4 regions of the Cupriavidus ulmosensis genome follow, and region 4 is predicted to be linked to each of the others. Evidence: predicted binding sites of a transcription regulator. Region 4 holds the regulator's gene; each other region holds the start of a gene.

Region 1 (7,674 bases), 400 kb from region 4:
TCAGGATGTTGCGCAGCGTGCGGTCCACCAGCCACGGCGGCATGTAGGCGCCGCCGCCGATGCCGCCCTGCGTGCTGCCCAGGCGGTCGAGCTGGTGCTGCAGCTCGGCGAAGGCGATCTCCAGCTCGTAGAGCTGGTCGTTGCGCGCCTCGTCCACGCGCGGCGCCTGGCTGGTCGGGCCGATGAACAGGCCCGAGAACAGGTAGGACAGCGAGGGATGGTTGTGCCAGTACGCGATCAGGCTGGCCAGCACGTCCGGGCGGCGCAGGAACGGGCTGTCGGCCGGCGTGGCGCCGCCCAGCACGAAGTGGTTGCCGCCGCCGGTGCCGGTGTGGCGGCCGTCGACCATGAACTTCTCGCTGCTCAGGTAGGTCTCGTGCGCGGCCTGGTAGAGGTATTCGGTATGGTCGACCAGCTCGTCCCAGTTGGCGGCGGGATGGATGTTGACCTCGATCACGCCGGGGTCGGGCGTGACCTGCAGCAGCTTCAGGCGCGCGTCGCGCGGCGGCGGATAGCCTTCGAGCACGATCTTCACGCCCAGCGCGGCGGCGGTGGACTCGACCGCGGCCAGCAGTTCCAGGTAATCCTCCAGCACCGTCAGCGGCGGCATGAAGACGTAGAGCATGCCGCGCTTGTCGCCGGCGGCCGCCAGCTCGGCCTTGGGGCCGGCCGCGCGGCTGGGATGGCGCACCTCCACGCACAGCGCGGTGCGCGTGATCCAGCCCGCGGACTCGCCGCGCGCGGGCACGCGCGCCAGGTCCGCCGCGCCGTGGGCGAAGGCGCCCGTGCCGGCCGGCGCGGCGCCGCCGCGCGCGCTGAAGGCGGCGGTGCCGGCGCGGATCGCGGCGGCGTGCCGGCCGGGCGTGCCGTCGGCGGCGGCTCCGCCAGTTGTCCCGCCAGTTGTCCCGCCAACTGCGCCGCCAACCGCGCCGCCCGCCCCTTCCGCGCCCGTCGACCCCGGCCCGGGCCACTGCGCGCGCAACTGCGCGCCGGTGGGCAGCGGCGCGCGCTGCGCGAACGGGTCCTGGTCGAACTGCCACGGGTAGTCGGCTTCGCTGACCCAGGGCAGCGCGTCGAGCGGCAGGCGGTAGCCCATCGGCGAATCGCCGGGCAGCAGGTACATGCGGTCGTCGCGGAAGAACCACGGGCCGCTGATCCAGCGCTGGCCGTGCAGGGCCGGCGCATCCTCCTCGCCGGCGCGGCGCAGCGGCAGCACGTAGCCCGTCACCTGCGCCAGCCCCGCGCCGAACACGCGGCGCAGGCGCATGCGCTCCATCTCGTCGTCCAGGCGCGACTCCAGCGGATCGACGTTGACCGGCAGGCGCCGCTCGCGCCACAGGTAGTACCAGGCATCTTCATAACCCGGCTGCACGAAGGCGGAGTCAAGGCCGAGCGTGCCGGCGAGGCGGTCGAGGAAGCGGCGCGCGTCGGCGTCGCTGTAGTTGCCCGGCTCGCGCTCGTCGGCGAACAGCGACGGGTCCTGCCAGCACGGCTGGCCGTCGGCGCGCCAGCAGATCGACAGCGCCCAGCGCGGCAGCTGCTCGCCCGGATACCACTTGCCCTGGCCGAAGTGCAGGAAGCCGCCCTTGCCGTAGCGGTCGCGCAGCTTGTGCACCAGTTCGGTGGCATAACCGCGCTTGGTCGGCCCGAGCGCGTCGGTGTTCCATTCGGCGCCGTCGCGGTCCCTGACCGCCACGAAGGTGGGCTCGCCGCCCATCGTCAGGCGCACGTCCTGCGCCTCGAGCCGGCGGTCGACCTCGGCGCCCACGCCGGCCACCGCCTGCCACTGTGCCTCGGTATAGGGCTTGGTCACGCGCGGCGACTCGTAGACGCGCGTGATCGACATCTCGTGGTGGAACTCCACCTCGCTCTCGTCCACCGCGCCGCTGACCGGCGCGGCGCTGCCGGGCTCGGGCGTGCACGCCACCGGGATGTGGCCCTCGCCGGCCAGCAGGCCGGAGGTGGGATCGAGCCCGATCCAGCCCGCGCCGGGCAGGTAGACCTCGCACCAGGCGTGCAGGTCGGTGAAGTCGGCCTCGGCGCCGCTGGGGCCGTCGAGCGCCTTCACGTCGGGCGTGAGCTGCAGCAGGTAGCCGGACACGAAGCGCGCCGCCAGCCCGAGGTGGCGCAGCGTCTGCACCAGCAGCCAGCCCGAGTCGCGGCAGGAACCGGCGCCCGACGCCAGCGTCTGCTCCGGCGTCTGCACGCCCGGCTCCATGCGGATCAGGTAGCGGATGTCGTGCTGCAGGCGCTGGTTCAGGCCCACCAGGAAATCGATGGTGCGCTGGGGCGTGCGCGGGATGCTGTCGACGAAGGCGGCGAAGCGCGGCGTCGCCTCGCCCTTGACCAGGTAGGGCGCCAGCTCGTGCGCCAGGCCCGCGTCGTAGCTGAACGGGAAGGCCTCGGCGTAGGGCTCGAGGAAGAAGTCGAACGGGTTGTAGACCGCCATCTCGACCACCAGGTCGACGGTGATCTTGAACTCGCGCGTCGGCTCGGGGATGACCAGCCGGGCCAGGTAGTTGGAGAACGGGTCCTGCTGCCAGTTGATGAAATGCTGCTCGGGCTCGATGCGCAGTGAATAGGAAAGGATCGGGGTGCGGCAGTGCGGTGCGGGCCGGAGCCTGACCACCTGCGGCGAGAGCTTCACCGGCCGGTCATACCGGTAGTGGGTGACGTGATTCAGTGCGACGTGCGTTGCCACAAAGGCCTCCCATTGGCGCAGTATTTGTGCCGTTTCTCGTAAGCAAGAGTTGTACCGCCCCGCCGCCCGGGAACCGGGCGCGGCGGCCGGAATACGCCACCGCCGGCCGCCGCCGGCGTGGCATGCCGCCATGCGAGCATAGCCAGACTACGCCGTCATTACATGCCGCCGGCCTGCTGCCTGGCCTTGAGCCCCTCCTCGAGCAGCGAGCGCAGCTTGGCCAGCGCGCCGGGATCGCCGTGCGAGGCCGAGCGCGCGTACCAGATCTTGGCCTGCTCGATGTCCTTCTCCACCACGCCGGGCTCGCCGCGCTCGTAGTAGCTGGCGACGATGTACTGCGCGTCGCCGTCGCCGGCGGCTGCCGCGCGGCTGTACCACGCGAAGGCCTGACCGTAGTCGCGCGCCACGCCGCGCCCGGTGAAATAGTTGGTGGCCAGCGCCACCTGGGCCTGCACGTGGCCGCCCTCGGCGGCGCGGCGGTACCACGTGTTGGCCGCTTCGAGCGAGCGCGGCACCAGGTCGCCGTGCTCGTACAGCTCGCCGAAGGTGAACTGGGCGTGGGTCATGTCGTTGTCGGCCGCGCGGCGCAGCCACGTCAGCGCCTCCTGCTGGCGCACCGGCGTGCCCTCGCCGCGCAGCAGCATCATGGCGTAGTTGAACTGCGCCAGCCGGTTGCCCTGCTGGGCCGCCCTGGCGAAGTCGCGCAGCGCGGCGTCGAAGGCGCCGGCGTCGTAGGCGGCCACCGCCTGCTGCGTGAGCGCCTGCGCCGGGGCCGGCGGCCGCGGCGCGGCCCGGGCCGCCGGGGCGGCGCAGACGCTGAGCGAGAAAGCCAGAACGGCACCCGCCGCGGCGGATGCCAGCAAGGGGGAAAGACGGCGAAAAAGCGGCATGGCAGGCTCCCGGCAAGACACACGCTGACTCCACGTCTCGAGTGTAAGCCTTGCGCGGCGCCCGGGCGCGGCCGCCATCCCGCCAGGAGCCCCCGCGCCGCCGCCATGCCGGCGGCGGGCGCAGGCATGGGTACGCCGGCCCGGCATCGCGCATGGCCGGCGCAGGGCGGCGGCCGGGACCGGCGGCCAGCCCCGCGCCGCAGCGCGCTAGCCCAGCGCGCGCACCGAACTGCTCACGGCGCGCGCGCATTGCAGCAGCGGCGGCGCGAGCTTGCGCTCGGCTTCCTCGCGCGTCCAGCGGCTGGTGGGCGCGACCACGTGCACCGCGCCCAGCGGACGCCCGTTGCCGCCGATCACCGGCGCGGCGATGGTCATGTCGCCCAGGAACAGCTCCTCGCAGTTGACCGCGTAGCCGCGCTGGCGCGCCTCGCGCAGCACGGCCAGGATGTCGTCCACCTGCGTGCGGGTATGGACGGTATGCGCGATCCGCTGCGCGCGCCCGATCGCGGCGAGCGCGTCGTCCTCCGGCAGCGCGCTCAGGTAGGCGCGGCCCGAGGCCGTGCAGTACATCGGGATGCGGCTGCCGATCGGCATGTGCACCGGCACGAAATGCGCGCTGACGAACCGCGCGATGTAGACCATGTCGAGCAGGTCGGGCTCGGTCAGGCACGAGGTCTCGGTCGTGACCTTGGTCAGCTCCGACAGGAAGGGGTTGGCCACCTCGATCAGCGGATTGGCCGCCAGGTAGTTGAAGCCGATTTCCATCACGCGCGGCGCGAGCTGGTAGCGCCGCGTCTGCGGATGCCGGCGCAGGTAGCCCAGCTGCTCGAGCGTGAAGACCATGCGCTGGGCCGAGCTCTTGTTGATGCCGGCGGCCTCGGCCACGTCGGCGATGGTCATGGTGCGGCGCTCGGCGCTGAACGCGCGCAGCACGGCCAGCCCTTTTTCCAGCGACTGGTTGAACAGGAGGCTGGGCGTTGCATCGGCTTCGGGGGACGGCAGGGGGGAGGCGGGCATGGCGATGACAGTGACGAATCAGGCCGAAGAATCGCATATCGATTCTTAAAGCGCAATTACTTGTTAACACCAATTAATTTTTGATCCATGAAAATTGAAAATTGGCATGTTCGTTGCATGAAGCCGTGAGCTGCCCCCGCCTGGGCACCTTTTTGTCCCATCTGCCAGGAGTGTCCGTATGTCCCGCTTTTCGATCTCGCGCCGCACTGCACTGATCCTGTGCGCCGCCGGCACCATTTTCTCCGTCCTCCCGGCCGCCCGCGCCCAGGGCACGCCGCCGGCCTACAACGTGGGCGCCACCGCCACCGGGGTGCCGTTCACCTTCCTGGACGTCAAGACCAACACCATCCAGGGCATGATGATCGACACCGTCACCGCGGTCGGCAAGGCGGCGGGCTTCGGCGTCAACGTGCAGCAGACCGGCTTCGCCGCGCTGGTGCCGTCGCTGACCACCGGCAAGATCGACATCATCTCGGCCGCCATGCTCAAGACGCCGGCGCGCCAGCAGGTGGTGGACTTCAGCGACCCGGTCTACTCCTACGGCGAAGGGCTGATCGTCAAGAGCGACGACAACAAGCCCTACGCCTCGCTCGACGAACTCAAGGGCGAGGTGGTGGGCGCCCAGGTCGGCACGGTGTTCCTGGACATGCTCAACAAGAAGGGCATCTTCAAGGAGGTGCGCAGCTACGACTCGGTCGCCGACATGACGCGCGACCTGGCGCTGGGCCGCATCAAGGCCGGCCTCGGCGACCAGCCCATCATCGCGTACCAGTTGCGCCAGAACGCCTTCCAGGGCGTGAAGCTGGCCGCTGGCTACAAGCCGGTCAACGTGGGCGACGTGTGCCTGGTGGTGCGCAAGGGCGACGCGGAGATGCTGGCCCGCATCAACAAGGCCATCGCCCGGATCAAGGCCGACGGCACGCTGGCGGGCATCGTGCAGAAATGGGGCATGTGAGCCGCGATGGAAGCCGCCAACTTCTTCCAGCAGGCGCGCGATTTCCTGCCGATCCTGCTGCAGGGGGCCATCGTGACCGTGCAGGTGACGGTGCTGGCCTTCCTGCTCAGCAGCGCCATCGGGCTGGCCCTGGCGCTGCTGAAGCTGTCGCCGGTGCGCGCGCTGTCGTGGGGCGCGGCGACGGTGATCAACGTGATCCGCGGCCTGCCCATCATCGTGCAGCTGTTCTACATCTACTTCGTGCTGCCCGACATCGGCATCCACCTGACGGCGTTCCAGGCCGGCGTGATCGGGCTCGGCATCGCCTACTCGGCCTACCAGGCGGAGAACTTCCGCGCCGGCATCGAAGCGGTCGACCCGGGCCAGCGCGAAGCCGCCCAGGCGATGGGCATGCGCCCCGCGCTGGTGATGCGCCGCGTGATCCTGCCGCAGGCCTTCCGCATCGCGCTGCCGCCCTATGGCAACACGCTGGTGATGATGCTCAAGGATTCGTCGCTGGTGTCCACCATCACGGTGGCGGAAATGACGCGCGCGGGGCAGCTGATCGCCTCGTCGACGTTCCAGAACATGACCGTGTACACGCTGGTCGCCCTGCTGTACCTGCTGATGAGCCTGCCGCTGGTGTTCTGCCTGCGCCGGCTGGAGCGGCGCCTCGGCGCGGGGAGGAAGAGAACATGATCCACATCCACGATCTGCACAAGCACTACGGCGACCACCACGTGCTGCGCGGCGTCGGCCTGCACGTCGACCGCGGCCAGGTGGTCTGCCTGATCGGGCCGTCGGGCTCGGGCAAGTCGACCGTCCTGCGCTGCATCAACGGCCTGGAGTCCTATGACGGCGGCGAGATCCTCGCCTTCGGCGAGCGCGTCGAGCGTGCCGGCAAGGGCATCCACCACCTGCGCAGCCGCATGGGCATGGTGTTCCAGCGCTTCAACCTGTTTCCCCACCGCAGCGTGCTGGAGAACGTGATGGAAGGACCCGTGTACGTGCAGGGCGAAAGCCGCGACAAGGCGCGCGGCGAGGCGCTGGCGCTGCTGGAGAAGGTCGGCCTGGCCGCCAAGGCGCACGCCTGGCCGGCCCAGCTCTCGGGCGGGCAGCAGCAGCGCGTGGCGATCGCCCGCGCGCTGGCGATGAAGCCCGAGGCCATGCTGTTCGACGAACCCACCTCGGCGCTCGACCCGGAACTGGTCGGCGACGTGCTCGAAGTCATGCGCGATCTCGCACGCGAAGGCATGACCATGATCGTGGTCACGCACGAAATGGGCTTCGCGCGCGAGGTGGCCGACCGCGTGTGCTTCCTGCATAGCGGCACCATCGTCGAAGAAGGCACCGCCGAGCAGGTGCTGGGCGCGCCGCGCCAGCCGCGCACGCAGGACTTCCTGCGCCGCGTGCTGCACAAGCCCGCCGCGGCCGCCACGGCCACGGCGGCCACCACGGGAGCGGCAACATGAGCGCGGCCACGCTGACCGGCGGCGGCGCCGGGGTTGCCGCGCCCCTGCCGCCTTCGCTGTGGGCCGCGACCGCGCCGCCCGCGCCGGCAACCCCGCCGCTGCGCGAATCGCTCGCCACCGACGTGCTCGTGGTCGGGGCCGGCTTCACCGGCCTGTCCACCGCGCTGCACCTCGCCGGGCACGGCGCGCGCGTGTGCGTGCTCGAAGCCAGCGAGCCCGGCTGGGGCGCGTCCGGGCGCAATGGCGGCCAGGTCAATCCCACCCTCAAGTACGATCCCGACGAACTGGTGCGCATGCTCGGCGCCGCGCGGGCCGAGCCGCTCATCGACGCGGTCTCGCGCTCGGCCGACCTGGTGTTCGACCTGATCGCGCGCCACCGCATCGACTGCCAGCCGGTGCGCAGCGGCTGGCTGCAGCTGTCCTATTCGTCGGCGGCGCTGCCGGCCATGCATGCGCGCGCCGCGCAATGGGCGCGCCGCGGCGTGCCGGTGGAGATGCTCGAGCGCGCCGAGGTCGCCCGGCGCGTGGGCACGCAGGCCTTCGCCGGCGGCTGGCTGGACGGGCGGGCGGGCGCGGTGCAGCCGCTGGCGTACACGCGCGGACTGGTCAGGGCGGCCCAGGAAGCCGGCGCCGCGGTGCACGGTGGCACCCAAGTCACGG
Region 2 (7,674 bases), 430 kb from region 4:
CTACGAGGACCTCGGCATGGAGGTGGTCGGCACCGGCTACGAGTTCGGCCACAACGACGACTACCAGCGCACCACGCACTACGTGAAGGACGGCACGCTGATCTACGACGACGTGACCGGCTACGAGTTCGAGAAGTTCGTCGAGCAGGTCCAGCCCGACCTGGTCGGCTCGGGCATCAAGGAAAAGTACGTGTTCCAGAAGATGGGCGTGCCGTTCCGCCAGATGCACAGCTGGGACTACTCGGGCCCGTACCACGGCTACGACGGCTTCGCCATCTTCGCGCGCGACATGGACATGGCGATCTCCAGCCCGGTGTGGGGCCTGGCCAAGGCGCCCTGGAAAAAAGCCGCCTGAGCCTGCGCGGCCGGCGCCTGCCGGCCGCGCGCGCCGCATCCACAGCAACCGCATATCAGGAGTACCCCATGCCGCAATCCGCAGACAAGATCCTCGACCACGAACTGCTGTTCCGCGAGCCGGAATACCAGGAGATCTTCCGCACCAAGAAGGAAAACTTCGAGTTCAACCACGCCGACGAGACCGTCAAGCAGATCGTCGAGTGGACCAAGACCGAGGACTACAAGCAGAAGAATTTCGCGCGCGACTCGCTCACCGTCAATCCCGCCAAGGCCTGCCAGCCGCTCGGCGCGGTCTACGTGGCCAACGGCTTTCACAAGACGCTGAGCTTCGTGCACGGCTCGCAGGGCTGCGTGGCCTACTACCGCTCGCATTTCTCGCGCCATTTCAAGGAGCCCACCTCGTGCGTGAGCTCCTCGATGACCGAGGACGCCGCCGTGTTCGGCGGCATGAACAACATGATCGACGGCCTGGCCAACGCCTACAGTCTGTACAAGCCCGAGATGATCGCGGTTTCCACCACCTGCATGGCCGAGGTGATCGGCGACGACCTCGACGCCTTCATCAAGAACAGCAAGCAGAAGGGCAGCGTGCCGGAGGACTACGACGTGCCGTTCGCGCATACGCCGGCCTTCGTCGGCAGCCACGTCACCGGCTACGACAACGCGCTGCTCGGCATCCTCAAGCATTTCTGGGACGGCAAGGCGGGCACCACCGCGCCGCTCGCGCGCGTGCCCGACGAGAGCGTCAACTTCATCGGCGGCTTCGACGGCTACGTGGTCGGCAACATGAAGGAGATCCGCCGCATCTTCGAACTGTTCGGCGTGCAGGTCAACGTGATCTGCGACCCGTCGGAGACCTGGAACACCCCGACCGACGGCGAGTTCCGCATGTACGAGGGCGGCACCACCAAGGTAGAGGTCGAGCGCGCGCTGCACGCCAGGGCCACCTTCGTGTTCCAGGAATACTGCTGCGAGAAGACCAGCAAGTTCATCGCCGAGCACGGCCAGGAAGTGGTGGTGCTGAACGCGCCGGTCGGCGTGGCCGGCACCGACCATTTCCTGATGGAGATCGCGCGCGTGACCGGCAAGCCGATCCCGGCGCAGCTGGAAAAGGAGCGCGGCCAGCTGGTCGACGCGATGGCCGACAGCCAGGCCCACCTGCACGGCAAGCGCTTCGCGCTGTACGGCGACCCCGACCAGATGCTGGGCTACACGCAGTTCCTGCTGGAGCTCGGCGCCGAGCCGGCCCACGTGCTGGCGACCAACGGCAACGAGGCCTGGGCCGCCAAGGTGCAGGCGCTGTTCGACGCCTCGCCCTATGGCGCCGGCTGCAAGGCCTACCCCAAGCGCGACCTGTGGCACCTGCGCTCGCTGCTGTTTACCGAGCCGGTGGATTTCCTGATCGGCAACACCTACGGCAAGTACCTCGAGCGCGACACCAAGACGCCGCTGGTGCGCATGGTGTTCCCGATCTTCGACCGCCACCACTACCACCGCTACCCCACCTGGGGCTACGACGGCGCGCTGCGGATCCTGGTCACGCTGCTCGACGAGTTCTTCGAGACGCTCGATGCCAACACCATCGTCGCCGCGCAGACCGACTACAGCTACGACATCATCCGCTGAGGCAGGGAGGCCGTCATGGCAGACACGGTGCTGGTCAAGCTCACGCAGGACGGCCGCAAGGTCGAGGTGATCGACGGCTGGGTCTGCCTGGCCGGCGCGCGCGAGGCCGACCGCCTGGTGCCGGTGCTCGAGCACCCGAACCGGCAGGGCATCGCCCGCGCGGTGCCGGGCGCCACGCACATGGCCGGCCGCGTGCCGCTGACGCACGCGGAAGCCGCCATCGCGCAGGGCGCGCTGGCGGCCGCGCAGCGCGCGTTCGACGCCAGCCCGTCCGGCATCGCGCAGCGCATCCGCCGCGCGATCTGGGCCAAGACCGCGGCCGAAGGGGTGGAGTAGGGCGGGGCAGGGTAAACAGCATTGGGAGCGTGCCGTGATCTATGTGGTCGAACTGCCGGCCGGCGGCGTGCCGCGGGCCTGGTTTGCCTACGACGACGAGGACTTCGCCCGCAAGGTGGCGGCGTCCGACCCGTTGTCGCGCCGGGAAATCCATGACCAGACCACGGCGCGCGCGCTGCTCGCGCTGCTGGGCCACCAGCCCGGCGAGCCGGCGCGCGCGCAATACCCGGCGATCAGCGCGCTCGGCGCCGAGCATGGCTGGGACACGCCGCTCTATCGCGCCGACCACCTGCTCGGGCGCGGCGTGTTCCGGCGCGAGCCGGTGAGCGAGCGCGCGGCGCTGGCGGCGGCGCTGGACGCGCGCGGCGGCGCCTGCATCTACTGGAACGAGCGCGACGCGGTCGGCGCCTTCGAGGGCGCCGACCCGCGCCTGGCCGGCGCGCCGAACTGGCGCGCGCGGCGCGCGCTGCACGCGCAACTGGTGGCGCTCGACGTGCTGGCCGACGACAACTGAGCGCGCGCCGTGGCCACCATCACCGCGCAGGACCTGATCCGGCTGGCGCTGCTGGCGGCGCAGAGCGAGGCCGCCACGCTCGGCGTGGCGGAGCAGGCGCTGATGGTGAGCGCGGTGCAGATGGACGCCATCGAGCGGCTCACGCCCGCGCAGCGCGGTCAGGTGCTCGCGCGCGCGCTGATGGCGCCGTATCCGCTGGGCTTCTTCGCGGCCATGCGCGGCTGCGCCGGGCTCAAGCGCCTGCTGCCCGAGCTCGACGCGCTGTTCGGCGTGCCGCACGGCGCCGACGGGCCGGAGCCGCTCGACGTCGGCGAGCACCAGTTGCGCGCGCTGGCCCAGGCCGCGCGCCGCAACGCGCCGCTGGCGGTGCGCCTGGCGGCGCTGCTGCACAAGATCGGCATGGGCCGCACGCCGCCGGCGGTGTGGCCGAGCCATCCCGGGCACGGCGCGCGCGGCATGATCCTGCTGGCCGCGCTGGCGCGGCGCATCGCGCTGCCCGCCGACGCGCTCGACCTGACGCTGCTGGCGGTGGCCGAGTGCGACCGCGTGCATCGCGCGTGCGACCTGCGCGCCGGCGCCATCGCCGCGCTGCTCGAGCGCGTGGAGGCCGAGGCGCGGCCCGAGCGCTTCGAGCAGCTGCTGGCCGTGTGCTGCTGCGACTACGCCGCCTACCCGGGCCACGCCGAAGCCGTCTACCAGCGCGCGCCGAGCCTGCGCCGCGCGCTGGCCGCCTATCTCGCCGTGCGCGAGCCCGCACAGCCGGACGCGCTGCTGGAAGCGCGCGCGCGGGCCATCGCGCAGGCGGGGATCGGTGCCGGGGTCGGCACGGGCACTGGCGCCGAAAACGCGGACCGGCGCTGAGCGCGCGCCGCCGGCGCTGTGTCGCGAATGCTTTGTCGCAATCCATTCAAACGCGCCAAGACACCGGTGCCGGCGCGTGTCTCCCTGACTGTCATGTGGCCGCCGCGTCGGTTTTGTGGCGCTTTGCGCGTGGTACGGAAATTGCCAGTGCAAGGGTACGTACCGGCAAGGAGCCCGTCATGTCAGTTTCGCTGAAAGCCAAGATCGCCGAAGTGTTCGACGAGCCCGGTTGCGACAAGAACCAGGGCAAGAGCGAGAAGGAGCGCAAGAAGGGCTGCACCAAGCAGCTCTCGCCCGGCGCGGCCGCGGGCGGCTGCGCGTTCGACGGCGCCAAGATCGCGCTGCAGCCGGTGGTGGACGTGGCCCACCTCGTGCACGGGCCGATCGCCTGCGAGGGCAACGCCTGGGACAACCGCCACGCGGCGTCGTCCGGCTCGCAGCTCTACCGCACCGGCTTCACCACCGACATCAACGAGCTCGACGTGATCTACGGCGGCGAGAAGCGCCTGTTCCGCAGCGTGCGCGAGATCATCGAGAAATACGACCCGCCGGCGGTGTTCGTCTACCAGACCTGCGTCACCGCGCTGATCGGCGACGACATCGAGGCGGTGTGCAAGCGCGCCAGCGAGAAGTTCGGCAAGCCGGTGATCCCGGTCAACGCGCCGGGCTTCGCCGGGCCCAAGAACCTCGGCAACAAGCTTGGCGGCGAGGCCATCCTGGACTACGTGATCGGCACGCGCGAGCCCGACTACACCACGCCCTACGACATCAACATCATCGGCGAGTACAACCTGTCCGGCGAGCTGTGGCAGACCAAGCCGCTGCTCGACGCGCTGGGCATCCGCATCCTGTCGTGCATCTCGGGCGACGGCCGCTACAACGAGATCGCCGGCGCGCACCGCGCCAGGGTCAACATGATGGTGTGCTCGAAGTCGATGATCAACATCGCCACCAAGATGCAGCAGCGCTACGGCATCCCTTACTTCGAGGGCTCGTTCTACGGCATCGGCGACATGAGCGACACGCTGCGGCAGATCGCCGCGCTGCTGGTGCGCCAGGGCGCGCCCGACGACCTGCTGGCGCGCGCCGAGCGGCTGATCGCGTCGGAGGAAGCGCGCGCCTGGCAGCGCATCGCGCGGTACCGGGAGCGCCTGGCCGGCAAGCGCGTGCTGCTCATCACCGGCGGCGTGAAGTCGTGGTCGGTGGTGGCGGCGCTGCAGGAGGCGGGGCTGGAGATCGTCGGCACCAGCATCAAGAAGAGCACCGCCGAGGACAAGCAGAAGATCAAGGAGATCATGGGCGACGACGCGCACATGATCGACGACATGACGCCGCGCGAGATGTACAACATGCTCCGCGAGGCGCGCGCCGACATCATGCTCTCGGGCGGGCGCTCGCAGTTCGTCGCGCTCAAGGCGCGCATGCCGTGGCTGGACATCAACCAGGAGCGCCACCATCCCTACGCCGGCTACGAGGGCATCGTCGAGCTGGTGCACGAGATCGACCGCGCGATCCACAACCCGGTGTGGCAGCAGGTGCGCATCCCGGCGCCGTGGGGCGACGACGGCGAGACCCTGGGCGCGCTGCCCGGCGCTCAACCGGTCCCGCAACCTGTCCCGCAACCTGCCCCGCAATTTGCCCCGCAACCCGCCGCCGTGCCGGCCTGAAGGCCGCGCCGCCATCGCCAGGAGCCAGCATGGCCCAAGTCGTCGAATCCCGCAAAGCCTGCGCGGTCAATCCGCTCAAGATGAGCCAGCCGCTCGGGGCGAGCTTCGCCTTCCTCGGGCTCGATGCCTGCATGCCGGTGATGCACGGCTCGCAGGGCTGCACCTCGTTCGGGCTGGTGCTGCTGGTGCGCCATTTCAAGGAGGCGATCCCGCTGCAGACCACGGCGATGAACGAAGTCACCACCATCCTGGGCGGCTACGAGAACATCGAGGCGGCGCTGCTCAACATCCGCAAGCGCGCCGCGCCGCGCATCATCGCCATCTGCTCCACGGGCCTGACCGAGACCAAGGGCGACGACGTGGAGGGCTACCTGGTCACGGCGCGCCAGCGCAAGCCGGAGCTGGCCGACACCGAGATCGTCTACGTCTCCACGCCCGACTACGTGGGCGCGTTCGAGGACGGCTACAAGCACGCCGTCACCGCGGTGGTGCGCGCGCTGGTCAGGCCGCTGCCGGTCGCGGCCGGGCAGGTCACGCTGCTGCCGGGCAGCCATTTGTCGCCGGGCGACATCGACGAGCTGCGCGAGATCGTCGAGGCATTCGGCCTGGAGGCCATCGTGCTGCCCGACATCTCCGGCTCGCTGGACGGGCACATCGCGCCCGACTGGCGCGGCACCACGCTGGGCGGCACCACGCTCGCGCAGATCCGCGCGGCTGGCGCCTCGGCCTTCACCATCGGCGTGGGCGAGCAGACCCGCGAGGCGGCCGAGGCGCTGCAATCGATCGCGGGCACCGGGTTCGAGATCTTCCCGCGGCTGACCGGGCTGGAGGCCAACGACCGCCTGCTGGAGCGGCTCGCGCAACTTTCCGGGCGGCCGGTGCCGGCCAGGTACCGGCGCCAGCGCAGCCAGTTGCTCGACGCCATGCTCGACGGCCATTTCTACACCGGCGGCATCAAGGTCGCCATCGGCGCCGAGCCCGACCTGCTGCTGGCGCTCGGCGGCCTGCTGCACGAGATGGGCGCCGAGCTGTGCTGCTGCGTCAGCACCACGCAGTCGGCCGCGCACGCGCTGCTGCCGGCGCAGCAGGTGGTGCTCGGCGACCTGGAGGACATGGAGCGCGCCGCCGCCGGCTGCGACCTGCTCATCACGCATTCGCACGGCCGGCAGATGGCCGCGCGCCTGGGCAAGCCGCTGCTGCGCGCGGGCTTTCCGCTGTTCGACCGCGTCGGCAACGCGCATCGCCGCCAGGTCGGCTACCGCGGCACCATGAACCTGATCTTCGAGGTCGCCAACCTGATGATCGAGCAGATCGCGCACCATCACCCGGGCGACTGGCCGCTGCCGCAGGCGGCGCTCGACCTCGCCGCGCGCGACCCGGCGCGCGCGGTGGACATTCCGGTCGTCGCCGCCGGCGCGTGAGTGGATACCCGAGTGGATACCTGAACGGCTACCCGATCCACACCAAGGAGCACTGAGCATGAAGATAGCGTTCGCCACCCAGGACAAGCAGTACGTCGATGCGCACTTCGGCTGGGCCAAGAGCATCGTCACCTACGACGTCACGCCGCACGGCTACCGCTTCGTCGAGTCGTTCGACTTCGGCGGCAAGCTGGAGGAAGACGGCGACGAGGACAAGCTCGCGCCCAAGCTGGACGCCATCAAGGACTGCGCCATCCTCTACGTGGCCGCCATCGGCGGCTCCGGCGCGGCGCGCGTGGTGGCGCTGAAGATCCACCCGATCAAGGTGCCGCAGCCCGAGGGCATCGAGGACATCCTCGGCCGGCTGCAGCAGGTGCTCAAGGGCACGCCGCCGCCGTGGCTGCGCAAGGCGCTGGCCAAGGACGGCGAGCGTGCCCACGATTTCGAAGACGACGAGGTATCTCATGGCTGACGCCAGCATCGAAGCGCCCACCGCCAATTCCACCGCCGCCACCGCCGCTACCGACGACGCGGCGCTGCTCGCCACGCCGTTCGTGCAGCAGCTGGTCAAGCAGCTGCGCGCGCAGGACACCCACGGCGCGTGGGACGGCAAGAGCGACATGCAGTTGCTCAAGCCCTACATCCTGACCCCCGAGGAGCGCCGCGCGATCCCGCTGATGGGCGACCCCGACCCCGAGACGCTGTGGCGGCTGGAAATCTTCTACAGCGCCATCGCCGTGGCCATCGAGCGCCAGACCGGCCAGATGGTCTCGCCGATGATGAAGATGAGCCACGAGGGCTTCGGCCGCCTGGTGCTGCTGGCCGGCCGGCTGGTGGTGGTCAACAAGCAGTTGCGCGACGTGCACCGCTTCGGTTTTCCGTCGCTGGAGAA
Region 3 (7,674 bases), on a different contig from region 4:
CAGCGCGCCGCCGGCGACAGCCGCCGGTAGCGCACGCCGGTCAGGATCTCGTCGCCCTCCAGCGCGGTGGTGAAGGCGCCCAGCATCCAGTCGGCGCTGGCCACCGTGCGCGCGCCGCGCGGGCCGCTGACCAGGAACTCGGCGTCGAGCGCGCACATGGTGTTGATCCAGTCGGCGGCGGGGTCGGCATGGGCCAGGCTGCCGCCCAGCGTGCCGCGGTTGCGCACCGCGCGGTAGGCGATGCCGCGCGCCACGTGGGGCATCAGCCCCTGCGTGCCGTCGTCGACCTTGCCGTCCTCGATCTCGGCATGGGTGATGCACGCGCCGAGCACGGCCGCGTCGCCCTGCGCGCCGCATTCGCGCAGCGCGGCAATCGCGCGCAGGTCCACCAGCATGCCGGGCTGGGCCAGGCGCAGGTTCATCATCGGCCCGAGCGACTGGCAGCCGGCCGCGAACTTGGCCATGCCGTCGGCCAGGTCGGGATGGGCGAACGCGTCCGCGCAGGTCAGCGGGCGGGCGTAGTCGAATGCCGGCGGCTTCATGCTGCGACTCCCGCCGCGGCGCGGGCACGGCTGAGCGCCTCGACCACCACGCGCGGCGATACCGGCAGCTCCAGCACCTCGGCGCCAAGCGCGCGCAGCGCATCGTTGACGGCGTTGGCGATGGCCGCCGGCGAGCCGATGGCGCCGCTCTCGCCGATGCCCTTCTGGCCGAATTCGGTGTAAGGCGCGGGTGTTTCCATGTGTTCGATCCGGATGGCCGGCACCTCGGTGGCGCCCGGCAGCATGTAGTCGGCCAGCGTCGAAGCGAGCGGCTGGCCGTCCGCGCTGTACGGCATGGCTTCGTACAGCGCCGTGCCGATGCCCTGCGCGGCGCCGCCGAACACCTGTCCGTCGACCACCATCGGGTTGATCAGCACGCCGCCGTCCTCGACGATCGCGTAGTCGAGGATCTCGGTGTGGCCCAGTTCGGTATCCACCGCCACCACCACCGCGTGGCAGGCGTAGCTGAAGGTGCCGGTGTCGCGCCGCGCCTGGTAGGAGGTGGACACTTCCAGGCCGCGCGGGTCCACGTCCGGCGGCAGCAACTGCGGCGCCAGATACCAGGTGCGCGCGATTTCCGCCAGCGTGCGCCGCCCGCCGGCGCCCACCACCGCGCCGTCCTCCCAGCGCACGTCCTGCGGCGCCGCGCCGAGCAGCCATGCGCCGATCTTGAGCAGGCGCTGCCTGAGTTCCTTGGCCGCCTGGCCCACCGCGCCGCCCGCCATGACGATCGAGCGCGAGCCCCAGGTGCCGGTGGAATACGGCGTGACGCCGGTGTCGCCCAGCACGATGCGCACGCGCCCGGTGTCGATGCCGAGCACCTCGTGGGCGATCTGCGCCAGCGTGGTCTCCATGCTCTGCCCGTGCGAGTGCACGCCGGCGCGCACTTCGAGCACGCCGTCCGGCGTCAGCCGGATCACGGCCGGCTCGTAGCCGGGCACCATCGGGATGCCCCAGCCGTGGTAGACCGAGGTGCCGTGCGCGCCCTGCTCGCAGAACACCGCCATGCCGAAGCCGATGCGCCTGCCGTCGGCCTCGCCGCGCTGCTGGCGCGCGCGCACCGCGGGCAGGTCGATGGCGCGCATGGCGCGCCGCACCGCCTCGGGATAGTCGCCGCTGTCGAAATGCTTGTTGGTGATGTTGTCGTAGGGCATCTCGTGCGGCTGCACCAGATTGCGCAGCCGCACTTCGTAAGGCTCGATGCCGGCCTGCACGGCGATCGCGTCCATCATGGTCTCGATGGCGTAGCAGACCCCGGTGCGCGCCACCCCGCGGTACGGCAGGATGGGCGGCTTGTTGGTGGCCACCGACCACGTGCGGCAGCGGTAGCGCTCCATCTTGTACGGCCCCGGCAGGATGCTGCCGACCTGCGCGGCCTCCAGGCAGGCCGAGAACGGGTAGGACGAATAGGCGCCCGAGTCCACGTGCGCCTCGCACTCCACCGCCAGCAGGCGGCCGTCGCGGTCGGCGTAGGCGGCGATGTCGTAGGCGTGCTCGCGGCAATTGGCGTTGGCCGTCAGTTGCTCGCGGCGGTCCTCGATCCAGCGCACCGGCTTTTCCAGCCGCATGGCCAGCCAGCCGCAGCAGACTTCCTCCGGCAGCAGGATGCCCTTGTAGCCGAAGCCGCCGCCGACGTCCGGCGCGATCACGCGCACCTGCCCCTCGTCCAGGCCCAGGCAGTGGGCCAGGCCCGTGCGCGTGATGTGCGGCATCTGCGCCGAGGTGTGCACGATCAGTTGCGACAGGCGCTTGTCCCAGTGCGCCACCACGCCGCGCCCTTCCATCGGCGCCATGCTCTGGCGCGCGGTGCGCAGCCGGCGGCGCACGCGGATCGGCGCGTCGCGGCGGATGGCCTCGAGATCCACCTCGGGATGCGCGTCGACGAATGCCTCGAGGAACACGTTGTCGCCCCAGTGCTCGTGCACCAGCGCCGGCGGCGCGCTGCGCGCGGCCAGCATGTCGACCACCGCGGGCAGTTCCTCGAAATCCACGAAGACCTGCGCGGCGATGTCCTCGGCCGCCGCGCGCGTGGCCGCCACGCACATGGCGATGGTCTCGCCGACCTGGCGCACCTTGCCCTGCGCCAGCACCGGCTGCTCCGAGGGCTTGAAGCCGGGCAGCCCCGAATTGGCGACGATGGGCGCCACGCCGTCGAGATCCGCGATGGTGTACACCGCGTGCTCGAAGCCGGCCGGCTTCTCGATGCCGACGATGTGGCCGTGCGCGACCGGGCTGCGCACGAAGGCCACGTCGAGCATGCCCACCATGCGGATGTTGCCCACGTACTCGCCGCGCCCGCGCATGAAGCGCTCGTCTTCCTTGCGCGGCAGCGACGCGCCGATGCCCTGCGGCCCGTCGTGGGCCTTCGCCTTGCCTTGCCGGTTCATCGGCTCTCTCCTTGCTCGGTCAGGCCGCGCGTGCTAGCGGCAGCGTCGGCGAAGTGGCGTCGTGGCGGATGCCGTCGCGCAGGCAGAACAGCGGCGACAGCATGCGGTCCGTCACCAGTTGCGTGCCTTCGTTGTCTTCCAGCACCCAGCGGCCGCGGCGGTCGTCGAGCACGCTGATGTCGGCGGCGCCGCCCACCTTGAGCGTGCCGATCTCGCCTTCCATGCCGGCCATGCGCGCCGCGTTGGCGGTCGCCATCGCCACCACGTGGTTCAGCGGCAGGCCGAGCGCGAGCATGCTGCTCATCGCGCTGACCAGGCTGAACTGGGTGCGGCCGAGGAAGGAATGCTCCTCGTCCGGGTGGCTGTCCGGCGTGCCGGCGGGAGCGGGAACGTGCGTGTTGTAGCCGTGCATGTCGGCGCCAAGCGTATCGGGAATGACACCGGCATCAAGCACGATGCGTGCCGTCTTGAAGCTGAAATGCGAGCCGTGGCCCACGTCGATCTTGAGCCCGCGCGCCACCGCCTCGTGCACCAGCGGGTGCAGGCGGCCGTTTTCCTCGACGAAGCCGCCCGGGTGGCGGCTGAACGGGTGCGCCAGGATGTCGCCCGGCTTGAGCATGTCCACCACCTGGTTGAAGATCGAGTCCGGGTTCACCTCGCGCCCGCCCTGCTCGGGCTTGGGCCACAGCTGGCCGAAGTGGATGTAGACCGGCAGCGCGGCGTCGCGCCCGATGCGCGAGGCGATGCGCATGACGTCCAGGCCCCAACGCGCGAAACCGCCGATCTCGGCATGCGCCTTGACGCCCTTGACCAGGTCCGGGTTGGCCAGCGCGCTCTTGACGGTGGCCGCCGCGTCGAGGCAGGCGGGGTTGTAGAGGTCGGGATAGTAGTGTCCCTCCAGCCCGCCCACCAGGTAGGCGGAGATGTACGACAGCACGCGCGTGGCGGCCGGCTCGGCGACGAAGCGCCGGAAGCCCGGCAGCGTGATGCAGCTCGCGCCGCCCTGGTCGATGATAGTGGTCACGCCCGACTGCACGCCGCAATGGTCGGCGTTCAGGCCGAAGCGCCCGGTCACGTACTGGTACACGTGGCCGTGGGTGTCGATGAGCCCGGGCAGCACCAGTTGGCCAGCGCAGTCGATGACGTCGGCGAACGGCGCCTGCGCGGCGAGGTCCGGCCCGATGGCGGCGATGGTGTTGCCGTCGACGAGGATGTCGAGCGTGGCGTCGAGCGCCGCGGCCGGATCGATGACGCGGCCACCCTTGAGCAGAATTTGAGGCATGAGATGCGGTTCCGGTGACAAGATGTGTGGTGTACCGCAAATACCGTGCCGATAAACGCAGGGCCGGCATCCGCGGAGATTCTCGGGAAAAACGGTTTGATGCGGGTTATACCCCGCATCTCTGGCGTGCGCGCTGCACCAAGTTGTGGGGCGCGCCGGCGCGGGCGCACCTTTTTGATGCCCGCGGCGGGGTTGCTGGCGAGCGCATGCAGTACCATGTACGGCACCAAGCGGCCCGGATTTTGCTTTTCGGCAGTGGCACGGCGCACCGGCGCGGACAGCGCGGCCTGCGCCATCCGATCCGACGAATCACGTCCCGGACAAGAACCCGGGCTCCCAATTTCGGCTTACAGCATTCCATGTCAACCACGACTATCGAGACATTCATCACCGATCCGGTCCGGGCCGAGCTCGACGTCCTGCAGGCGAGCACGCCCCTGTTCAAGCGCCCCGGCTTCCTGATCCGGCGCATGCACCAGATCCACGGCTTCCTGTTCGCCGAGGAGGCGGGGGAATTCAACATCACGCCGGTCCAGTACAGCCTGCTGAGCACGCTGGACGCGCTCGGCGAGATCGACCAGAACACGCTCGCGATCGAGATCGGGCTGGAACGCTCCAGCGTGGCCGAGGTCATCCCGCGCCTGCACGCGCGCGGCCTGGTCGACCGCGCGCAGGCCATCCACGACCGGCGCCAGCGGCTCGTCAAGCTGACCACGCAGGGCAAGCGCCTGCTGCGGAAGATGGCGCCCGCGGTGCAGCGCGCGCATGACCGCACCATCGACCACCTGTCGCCGGCCGAGCGCGACATCTTCATGCTGCTGATGATCCGCCTGGTCAAGGCCAACAACGCCGACAACGTGGTGCCGCTGCGCCTGCCGCAGGACTGAGGCCCCTGCCCCGCCGCGGCCCCGCGCGCGGCGCTCACTCGCGCGCGATGTCGTGGTAGCGGCGGTTGTAGTAGATCAGGATGCCGGCGTGCGCGTTGCTCTCGATGCGGTCGACCTCGCACAGCAGGATGTCGTGCGTGCCGACCTGCACCGCGCTGTCGATGCGGCAATGGATCGACATGATGGCGCCGCGCAGCGCCGGGGCGCTGCCGGGCGCGCCGGACCACTCGCCGCTGGCGAAGCGCTCGTCCATCGACGCCTTGGCCGAGAACGCCGCCGACAGCGGCTTCTGGTCCGCGCTCAGCGTGTTGATGCACACGGCGCCGTTGGCGATGGTCGCGGCGTAGGCCGAGGACGTGCGGTTGATGCAGACCAGCACGCTCGGCGGCGAGTCGGTGACGCTGCAGACCGCCGAGGCGGTGAAGCCCGCGCGCCCGGCGCGGCCATCCGTGGTGACGATGTGCACGGCCGCCCCGAGGTCGGCCATCGCGTCGCGGAACGCCGCGACGGTGACGGCCCTGGCGGCGGCCTGTGTCCCCGCCTGCGCGGCCGGGGTGAGTACGGTATCGGTGGACATGACATTTTCCCTTCGATCGAATCTGACTGCGGACATCATGGCGGGCGCCGGCACGCGCCGGCGCCCCGCGCGGGGACGGCCGCGCGCGCAGCGCATGCCTAGCGCGCGTAGCGGTTCGCGGGCCGCTCCAGGCCGAGGTGCTCGCGCAGCGTGGTGCCCGTGTACTGCTTGCGGAAGCGCCCGCGCCGCTGCAGCTCGGGCACGACCTTGCGCACGAAGTCGGTGGTGTCGTTCGGGATCACGTGGAAGGCCAGCATGAAACCGTCGGCCGCGCCGCCGTCCACCCATTCCTCCATGTGGTCGACGATCTGCTCCGGCGTGCCGCACAGCGTCACCTTGCCGCGGTCGTAGCTGGAGTAGATCTGGCGCAGCGTGAGCTTCTGCTCGCGGATCATGGCGGTGATCTGGCGGAAATAGGCCTGGTGCAGGTTGGCCTTCTGCGGGATCACGTGCTCGGGGATCGGCTCGTCCACCGGCAGGCCGGTCAGGTCCGCCTCCAGGTCCATGCCCAGCCGCATGCGGCCCACGTCCGGATGGATCAGGCTCTGCAGCTCGCGGTACTTGTCCTCGGCCTCGGCCTTGCTGCTGCCGACCATCACCGACAGCCCCGGCAGTACCTTGAGCTGGCTGGTGTCGCGGTTGAAGCGCGCCATGCGGCCCTTGACGTCGGCGTAGAACTGCCTGGCCTCCTCGAAGGTCGGGTCCGACGAGAACACCACCTCGGCGGCTTCCGCGGCGAAGGACTTGCCTTCCTCGGACGAGCCCGCCTGGATGATGACCGGGCGGCCCTGCGGCGTGCGCCGGATGTTGAGGCCGCCGTACAGCTTGAAGTGCTCGCCGTGGTAGTCGGTGATGTGGAACTTCGCCGGGTCGAACATGCGGCAGTTGGCCTTGTCGGCGAGGAAGGCGTCGTCCTCCCAGGTATCCCACAGGCGCATCACCACGTCGAAGAACTCGCGCGCGCGGGCATAGCGCTGGCCGTGCGGCGGCAGCTTGTCGAGGCCGAAGTTGCGCGCGGCGTAGTCGCTCGCGGTCGTCACCACGTTCCAGCCGGCGCGGCCGTGCGAGAGGTGGTCGAGCGAGGCGAACAGGCGCGCCAGGTTGTACGGCTCGTAGAAGCTGGTCGAGCCGGTGGCGCCGAGGCCGATGTGCTTGGTCGTGCCGGCCAGCGCCGACAGCAGCGAGATCGGCTCGAACATGTTCATCATGTACGGGAAGCGCGAGAAGTCGTTGAGCTTCTCCGTGCGCGCGCCGGGGCTGTCGGCCAGGAAGAACAGGTCGAGCATGCCCTCCTCGGCCAGCGCGGCCACGCTGCGCCAGTACTCGATGTTGGTGGTGGCGTCGGCCGGCGCGGTGGATTGCAGCCACGACGCCGCGTGCTGCCCGGTGGCGTAGGCGAGCATCCCGAGAACCATGTGTCGATCATTCATAACGGTAGGTGTCCTTCAAGAATTGGAGCGTCGTGCCGGCGCTCCGGTGGCAATGAAAACGGTTGGCCCGCGGCGCCCGGTGCTGCGCCGGGCCGGCAGGCGGGAGCGGAGCGGCGGGCTCATGCCGCGCGCTCGGCGACGACCGGCGCGGCGACCGGGACGACCGGCGCGAGCGGCGCGATCGACGCCACGGCGCCCGCGTCGCCGCACGGCGCGTCGCCCAGGCCGATGAAGCGGCGCACGCGCCCGGCGCCGGGCTGCTGCCGGATCTCCGCGGGGGAGGCGAACAGCTGCACCGTGCCGCCCTCCATGAAGGCGATGCGGTCCGAGATCGACATGGCGAAGTCCATCTCGTGCGTGACGATGACCATCGTCATGCCCTCGCGCGCCAGCTTGCCGATCACCGCCAGCACGTCGCCGACCAGCTCGGGGTCGAGCGCCGAGGTCGGTTCGTCGAACAGCATGATGGCCGGCTCCATCGCCAGCGCCCGCGCGATCGCCACGCGCTGCTGCTGGCCGCCGGAGAGCTGGTGCGGATACTTGTGGGCGTGCGCCAGCAGGCCGACCTT
Region 4 (7,674 bases):
CAGGATGACCTGGGTCAGCACCGGGTCCACCAGGTTGAGGCCGTCGATCTGGTTGAGCAGCACGAAGCCGAACTCGCCGGCCTGCGCCAGCCCCAGCCCGGTGCGGATCGCCACGCCCTGGCGCGAGCCGAACAGGCGCGCCAGCCCGGCGATCAGCAGCAGCTTGAACAGGATCGGCACCACCAGCAGCGCCAGCACCAGCCACAGGTGGTCCAGCACCACGTGGATGTTGAGCAGCATGCCGATGGTGACGAAGAACAGCCCCAGCAGCACGTCGCGGAACGGCTTGATGTCTTCCTCCACCTGGTGGCGGTAGGGCGTCTCGGAGATCAGCATGCCGGCCATGAAGGCGCCCAGCGCCATCGACAGCCCGAGCCGCTCGGTCAGCGCCGCCATGCCCAGCGTGACCAGCAGCAGGTTGAGCATGAACAGTTCCTGCGAGCGGCGCGCGGCCACCACGTGGAACCACCGGCTCATCACTTTCTGGCCGAGGAAGAAGATCACGCTCAGCGCCACCGCGATCTTCACCGTGGCCAGCACCAGCGCCATGACCAGATCGCCGGGGTCGCGCGACAGCGCCGGAATCACGATCAGCAGCGGCACCACGGCCAGGTCCTGGAACAGCAGGATGCTGATGATGTTGCGCCCGTGCTCGCTTTCCAGCTCGAGGCGCTCGGACAGCATCTTGGAGACGATGGCCGTGGACGACATCGCCAGCGCCCCGCCGAGCGCCACCGAGGCCTGCCAGGACAGCGGGAAGGCCCAGTTGAACAGCCAGCTCGCCGGCACCACCGCCAGCATCGACAGCACCACCTGCGAGCCGCCCAGGCCGAACACCTGGCGCTTCATGGCCTTGAGCTTGCCCAGGCTGAACTCCAGCCCGATCGAGAACATCAGGAAGACCACGCCGAATTCGGCCAGGTATTTGGTCTGCGCGGTATCGCTGGCCAGCCCGAGCGCGTGCGGCCCGATCAGGATGCCGACCGCCAGGTAGCCCAGCATCGGCGGCAATTGCAGCATGCGGAAAGCGACCACGCCAAACACGGCGGCGGCCAGCAGCACGAGAGTCAGGTCCAGCGGAGAATGCATCGAAAGGGGTCTGGGTGCGCCGTCCCGCGCCAGGGCCAGGCCCGGCGCGGGCGGCCCTGCCGGCGGGTTGCGGCAGGCGCGGCAGCCGCAACGGCCGCCCCGATCCCCGGAACAGCCAAAGCGCCATCGCATTCGTTGGTATACTTCGTCGCCATGATAGCTAATTTCAATGCGGATCGAGCACTTCGGCTCGCCCGCGACACGCTCCAGACCGAAGCCGAAGCCGTTGCCGCCCTCGCGGGCCGCCTGGACGGCGAGTTCGCGCGCGCCGTCGAGCTCACGCTCGGGTGCACCGGCCGGGTGGTGGTGTCGGGCATGGGCAAGTCCGGGCACATCGGGCGCAAGGTGGCGGCCACGCTGGCCTCGACCGGCACGCCCTCGTTCTTCGTGCACCCCGCCGAGGCCAGCCACGGCGACCTCGGCATGGTCACGCGCGACGACGTGCTGATCGCCTTCTCCAATTCCGGCGAGACCGCCGAGCTGCTGTCGATCGTCCCGATCGTCAAGCGCATCGGCGCCAAGCTGATCTCGGTGACGGGCAATCCGGAATCGGCGCTGGCCAAGCTGGCCGACGCCCACCTCAATGCCGGCGTCGAGAAGGAAGCCTGCCCGCTCAACCTGGCGCCGACCGCGAGCACCACCGCCGCGCTGGCGATGGGCGACGCGCTGGCGGTGGCGGTGCTGGACGCGCGCGGCTTCGGCGAGGAAGACTTCGCCCGCTCGCACCCGGGCGGCGCGCTCGGGCGCAAGCTGCTCACGCACGTGCGCGACGTCATGCGCAGCGGCAACGCCGTGCCCAAGGTACGCGAAAACACGCCGCTGGCCCAGGCGCTGATGGAAATCACCCGCAAGGGCATGGCCATGACCGCCGTGGTGGACCCGGACGAGCGCCTGATCGGCGTGTTCACCGACGGCGACCTGCGCCGCCTGCTGGAGACGCCGCGCGACTGGAAGACCATGCCGATCAGCGAGGTCATGCACCGCTCGCCCCACGCCGTGGGCCCGGACCAGCTCGCCGTGGAAGCGGTGCAGGTGATGGAGGCCAACCGCATCAACCAGATGCTGGTGGTCGACGCCGACGGCCGCCTGGTGGGCGCGCTGCACATCCACGACCTGACCCGCGCCAAGGTCATCTGAGGCCGGCCACGACACATGCGGGAATTCCTGTCCTCCCTCGGCCGGCTCGGCATGCGGCTGCTGCCCCTGCTGCTGATGGCGCTGGTGGCCGGCAGCACGTTCTGGCTGGTGCAGGTCAATTCGCCGCGCGAGGCGCCCGCCGGGCCGGTCGGCGCCAAACACGAGCCGGACTACTACATGGTCCGCTTCTCGGCCACCGAGCTGGCCGAGGACGGCAACACCAAGATGCGCTTCACCGGCGACAAGATGATCCACTTCGCCGACGACCAGACCTACGAAGTGACCAGGCCGGCCATGCGCGCCTACGAGATCGGCCGCCCGCCGGTCACGGGCCATGCCGACCGCGGCACCATGAACGCCGAGGGCTCGGTGGTGGACCTGTTCGGCAACGCCCTGATCGTGCGCGCGCAGGGGCCCGACCCGTCCAAGGACCCACCCATGACGGCCGCCTCCGAGTATTTCCAGGTGCTGGTCAACGACGACATCGTCAAGACCGACAAGGCCGTCAAGCTCACGCGCGGGCCTTCCGTGATGACCGCCAACGGGCTCGTCTTCAACAACGTCACCCGCGAAGTACAATTGCTGGGTAACGTACACGGCACCATCATCACGGTCCCGCCGCCGGCCAGCCCCGCGGCCAGGCCGTGAGCAGGGCCTGACGTGGCCCCACCCGGAAACCGCCAGAGAAACGAAGCCGCCCGCGGGCCACAGCCGTCCGCGCCAACCGCCACCACGCCAATATGAATCCATTCCTGACGACATCGTCCTGTCGCCGCCGCGGCACGGCTGCCCTGATGACGGCCGCGGCCCTCCTCGGCCTGGCGCTGGTCGCGCCGGCCCGCGCCGAGAAGGCCGACCGCGACAAGCCGCTAGTGCTGGAGGCCGACAACGCCAGCTACGACGACGTCAAGCAGGTGTACGTACTGACCGGCAACGTGGTGCTGACCAAGGGCACGATGGTGCTGAAGTCGGACGCGGCGGAAGTGCGCACCGACCCCGAGGGCTACCAGTACGCGGTGGCCACCTCCAAGGGCGGCAAGCAGGCCTACATCCGCCAGAAGCGCGACAACGTCGATGAATACATCGACGGCTGGGGCGACCGCATCGAGTCCGACGGCAAGCAGGACCTGTCCAAGCTGATCGGCCACGCCCGCATGGCGCGCCTGGCCGGCGCCAAGCTGATCGACGAGATCCGCGGCGCGGTGATCACCTACGACAGCCGCAACGAGTTCTACACGGCCACCGGCGGCACCGACAACGCCACCGCGGGCAGCCCGTCAGGGCGCGTGCGCGCGGTGCTGTCGCCGCGCCAGGAGCAGCCCGCCAGCGGCGCCGCCGCCAGCGCGCTGCCGCTCAAGCCCGCGCCGGCCCCCGCCGCCCCCTGACCCCGCCGCAGCCGACCCACGGATTCACGCCTTCATGACCGCTACCTTGACCGAACCGTCGTCCGCGACCAACGTCCTGACCGAAAGCAGCACGCTCGTCGTGCGCCACCTGAAGAAGCGCTACGGCTCGCGCACGGTGGTCAAGGACGTGTCGCTCGACGTGAAGAGCGGCGAGGTGGTGGGCCTGCTCGGCCCCAACGGCGCGGGCAAGACCACCTCGTTCTACATGATCGTCGGGCTGGTGGCGCTGGACGAGGGCGACATCGTGCTCGACGACAAGCACATCAGCGGCCTGGCCATCCACGAGCGCGCCCGCATGGGCCTGTCCTACCTGCCGCAGGAAGCGTCGGTGTTCCGCAAGCTCAACGTGCAGGAGAACATCCGCGCCGTGCTGGAATTGCAGGTCCACGACGGCAAGCCGCTGGCCAAGGCCGAGATCGAGCGGCGCCTGGACACCCTGCTCGACGACCTGCAGATCGCCCACCTGCGCGACAACCCGGCGCTGTCGCTGTCGGGCGGCGAGCGCCGCCGCGTGGAAATCGCGCGCGCGCTGGCCTCCGCGCCGCGCTTCATCCTGCTCGACGAGCCGTTCGCCGGCGTGGACCCGATCGCGGTGGGCGAGATCCAGCGCATCGTCAGCTTCCTCAAGGCGCGCAACATCGGCGTGCTGATCACCGACCACAACGTGCGCGAGACCCTGGGCATCTGCGACCACGCCTACATCATCAGCGAAGGCACGGTGCTGGCGTCCGGACAGCCGGAAGACATCATCGCCAATGAGTCGGTGCGCAAGGTCTACCTGGGCGAGAACTTCCGCATGTAGCCGCGGGAGGGGCACGCGGGGACACCCGCGAGGCGGCGTTCATGCCGCCTTTCGCCCCGCAAACGATCACGGCGACGCCAGCGATAGCAATTTCCGTTCCACCAGTACGGAAGTTGGGCATAAAATAGCTCGCATGAAACCGTCGCTACAGCTCCGCCTCTCGCAACATCTCGCGCTCACGCCGCAACTCCAGCAGTCGATCCGCCTGCTGCAACTGTCCACGCTCGAACTGCAGCAGGAAGTGGAACAGGCCCTGACCGAGAATCCGCTGCTCGAACGCGAGAACGACTGGATCGAAAGCCCGCTGCGCGTGGCCGCCGACGGCTCGGTCAACCTGCAGAGCGCGCCCGCGCCGGCCCCCGCCGACGGCCAGGGCACCAGCGAGAACCGCGCCGACGGCGCCGCCGACAGCGAGGACAGCTACAGCGACAGCGGCGAGGACTACGGCAACGACTGGAGCCTGGACGACTTCGCCCGCCGCCCGCAAGGCGACGAGGACGAAAAGACCCCGATGCAGTTGCGCGACGCGGAGCCCACGCTGCGCGAGCACCTGATGGAGCAGCTCGCCCCGCTGAAGATCTCCATGCGCGACAAGGGCCTGGCCATCTTCCTGATCGAGTCGCTCGACGACGACGGCTACCTGAGCGCCTCGCTCGAGGAAATCTGCACGGAACTGCCCGAGGAGCTCGAATTCGAGCTCGACGAGGTGCACGCCATCCTCACGCTGCTGCAGAGCTTCGACCCCGCCGGCGTGGGCGCGCGCAACGCCGCCGAATGCCTGGCGCTGCAGCTGCGCCGGCTCAAGCATCCGCAGCGCGAGCTGGCCCTGACCATCGTCACCAGCCATCTCGAACTGCTCGCGGTGCGCGACTACACGCGCCTGAAGAAGGCGCTGCAGGTCGACGAGGCCGACCTCAAGGCCGCGCACGAGCTGATCCGCTCGCTCGCGCCCTACCCCGGCCATGCCTACAGCCGCCCCGAGGCCGACTTCGTCGTGCCCGACGTGTTCGTGCGGAAAATGAGCGGCGGCTGGATCGCGCAGCTCAACCCGGATGTGATGCCGCGGCTACGCATCAACGACATGTACGCGCAGATCCTGCGCGGCGCAAAAGGCGACTCCGGCGCGGCCGGGCTGCAGCAGAAGCTGCAGGAAGCGCGCTGGCTCATCAAGAATATCCAGCAGCGCTTCGACACCATATTGCGCGTCGCACAAGCGATTGTCGAACGTCAAAAGAACTTCTTCACCCACGGGGAAATTGCGATGCGCCCCTTGGTTTTGCGGGAGATTGCCGATACACTGGGTTTACACGAGTCCACCATCTCTCGGGTGACAACCAATAAATACATGGCAACGCCGATGGGGACTTTCGAGCTGAAGTACTTCTTCGGCAGTCACGTATCCACGGAAACCGGCGGCGCGGCCTCATCAACGGCAATCAGGGCGTTGATCAAGCAACTCATAGGAGCCGAAGACCCCAGGAACCCCCTGTCGGACAGCAGGATCGCCGAACTGCTCGGCGAGCAAGGCTTCGTGGTGGCCCGGCGAACCGTGGCCAAATACCGTGAAGCGCTGAAAATCCCTGCCGTCAATCTCCGCAAGACTTTGTAGCCGAGCCGCACCGCCTGCCTGGTGTGGCTCTTTCAGAAGGAGAAACGCTATGAACTTCAAGATCAGTGGACACCACTTGGACATCACGCCCCCGCTGCGTGAGTACGTGGAAACGAAACTGGAGCGTATCGTCAGGCATTTCGATCAAGTCATTGGCGTAAGCGTGCTGCTCTCTGTCGACAATACAAAAGAAAAGGACCGGCGGCAGTATGCGGAAATCAATCTACATCTCAAGGGCAAGGACATCTTTGTCGAGGCGCATCACGAAGACCTGTATGCCGCCATCGACGCACTGGTCGACAAGCTCGACCGGCAGGTGATTCGCCACAAGGATCGCGTGCAGAGCCACGACCGCGACGCGGTCAAGTACCAGATGGCCGCATCGCAGATGCAGCAATGACCGTGCCTGGCGGCCCGCCAAGGGGGCCGCCGGTGTCAGTCCCTTGAACCAGAACAAGCCGCGCCCGTTGCGCGGCTTTTTTGCGCCGTCCGCTTTCGTGTCCACCCTCGCGCCGGCGGCCGTTGCGCAATGCCACAAGGGGATTCCGCAACGCCCCGCCGCCGGTGTATGCTGCGCAATACATGAACGGTGGTTCAGCGATTCCGGGCATGCGCGCGGCACCGCTTCCGCGCACGGGCTATTGCGATGCACAAGGCGGGGGCGGGCCTGCTCTATAATGGCCAGACGCCCGACACCGGCATGGGACAACCGGTGCAATGCGGGTATGAGCCGGCACCAGCCTTTTCATCCCCTTTTTGCCTGGCGCGCCCCCCTGCCGGCCCCGGGCCTGCTTACTAGAAAAACCTGCGCATTCCACATGAATCGTTTGGCTAAATTGCTGCCACCCGGCAACATCAACCTCGACGTCAGCGTCACCAGCAAGAAGCGGGTGTTCGAACAGGCCGGGCTCCTCTTCGAGAACAACCACGGCGTAGCGCGCGCCACCGTGACCGACAACCTGTTTGCCCGCGAATCGCTGGGCTCGACCGGCCTCGGCGCCGGCGTGGCCATTCCGCACGGCCGCATCAAGGGCCTGAAGCAGCCGCTGGCCGGCTTCATGCGCCTGGCCGAGCCGATCCCGTTCGAGTCGCCGGACGGCAAGCCGGTATCGCTGCTGATCTTCCTGCTGGTGCCCGAGCAGGCCACCCAGCAACACCTGGAAATCCTCTCCGAGATCGCCCAGCTGCTGTCCGACCGCGAGATGCGCGAAGGACTCGCCACCCTGCCCACTTCCGATGCCGTGCACCAGTTGCTGACGCAATGGCATCCCTGATCCGCCTGGGCAGCCGCCACCCGGCACGCCGGGCGACGGCCCGCCCGGCCTGAAAGCCCGTCCCCCGAAAGTAGCCGCATGGAACTCACTGGCGTCACCTCGCAGTCGATCTTCGACGACAACGCAGCCGACATCAAACTCTCCTGGGTTGCTGGGCTGGAAGGCGCGGACCGCGCCTTCGACGTCGAGTTCGCGCGCGAAGCCACCTCCGCCGCCGACCTCGTCGGCCACCTGAACCTGATCCACCCGAACCGGATCCAGGTGCTCGGCAAGCCGGAGATCACCTACTACCAGCGCCTCGACGACGAGATGCGCAAGCGCCAGATGGGCGAGCTGATCCTGCTCGAGCCGCCGTTC

Evidence for each region. The regulator sigma-54, encoded in region 4, starts transcription at its own class of promoters, with help from an activator protein. The targets are predictions, from matches to a motif close to TGGCANGNAANCTGCTTT.
Region 1: the regulator sigma-54 is predicted to act here: its motif matches at 2,716-2,733, upstream of ACWTPI_RS00420 (transglutaminase family protein).
Region 2: the regulator sigma-54 is predicted to act here: its motif matches at 3,825-3,842, upstream of nifE (nitrogenase iron-molybdenum cofactor biosynthesis protein NifE).
Region 3: the regulator sigma-54 is predicted to act here: its motif matches at 4,245-4,262, upstream of ACWTPI_RS28185 (amidohydrolase/deacetylase family metallohydrolase).

What each region holds. Positions count from the first base shown of each region.
Region 1 covers NZ_CDRMWP010000001.1:94,340-102,013, reverse strand. The annotation lists gene ACWTPI_RS00420 (transglutaminase family protein) at 1-2,701, opposite strand, end outside; gene ACWTPI_RS00415 (tetratricopeptide repeat protein) at 2,860-3,591, opposite strand; gene ACWTPI_RS00410 (IclR family transcriptional regulator) at 3,799-4,608, opposite strand; gene ACWTPI_RS00405 (ABC transporter substrate-binding protein) at 4,787-5,563, shown strand; gene ehuD (ectoine/hydroxyectoine ABC transporter permease subunit EhuD) at 5,570-6,241, shown strand; gene ACWTPI_RS00395 (amino acid ABC transporter ATP-binding protein) at 6,238-7,014, shown strand; gene ACWTPI_RS00390 (NAD(P)/FAD-dependent oxidoreductase) at 7,011-7,674, shown strand, end outside.
Region 2 covers NZ_CDRMWP010000001.1:926,036-933,709, forward strand. The annotation lists gene nifD (nitrogenase molybdenum-iron protein alpha chain) at 1-355, shown strand, start outside; gene nifK (nitrogenase molybdenum-iron protein subunit beta) at 424-1,983, shown strand; gene ACWTPI_RS04255 (hypothetical protein) at 1,999-2,319, shown strand; gene ACWTPI_RS04260 (hypothetical protein) at 2,354-2,833, shown strand; gene ACWTPI_RS04265 (hypothetical protein) at 2,843-3,694, shown strand; gene nifE (nitrogenase iron-molybdenum cofactor biosynthesis protein NifE) at 3,874-5,361, shown strand; gene nifN (nitrogenase iron-molybdenum cofactor biosynthesis protein NifN) at 5,391-6,782, shown strand; gene nifX (nitrogen fixation protein NifX) at 6,841-7,254, shown strand; gene ACWTPI_RS04285 (NifX-associated nitrogen fixation protein) at 7,247-7,674, shown strand, end outside.
Region 3 covers NZ_CDRMWP010000002.1:1,902,015-1,909,688, forward strand. The annotation lists gene ACWTPI_RS28175 (FAD binding domain-containing protein) at 1-542, opposite strand, end outside; gene ACWTPI_RS28180 (xanthine dehydrogenase family protein molybdopterin-binding subunit) at 539-2,929, opposite strand; gene ACWTPI_RS28185 (amidohydrolase/deacetylase family metallohydrolase) at 2,949-4,211, opposite strand; gene ACWTPI_RS28190 (MarR family winged helix-turn-helix transcriptional regulator) at 4,571-5,098, shown strand; gene ACWTPI_RS28195 (flavin reductase) at 5,133-5,675, opposite strand; gene ACWTPI_RS28200 (LLM class flavin-dependent oxidoreductase) at 5,774-7,105, opposite strand; gene ACWTPI_RS28205 (amino acid ABC transporter permease/ATP-binding protein) at 7,225-7,674, opposite strand, start outside.
Region 4 covers NZ_CDRMWP010000001.1:493,055-500,728, reverse strand. The annotation lists gene ACWTPI_RS02275 (cation:proton antiporter domain-containing protein) at 1-1,089, opposite strand, end outside; gene ACWTPI_RS02270 (KpsF/GutQ family sugar-phosphate isomerase) at 1,243-2,226, shown strand; gene lptC (LPS export ABC transporter periplasmic protein LptC) at 2,242-2,874, shown strand; gene lptA (lipopolysaccharide transport periplasmic protein LptA) at 2,967-3,611, shown strand; gene lptB (LPS export ABC transporter ATP-binding protein) at 3,646-4,434, shown strand; gene ACWTPI_RS02250 (RNA polymerase factor sigma-54) at 4,568-6,043, shown strand; gene hpf (ribosome hibernation-promoting factor, HPF/YfiA family) at 6,093-6,443, shown strand; gene ptsN (PTS IIA-like nitrogen regulatory protein PtsN) at 6,862-7,317, shown strand; gene hprK (HPr(Ser) kinase/phosphatase) at 7,396-7,674, shown strand, end outside.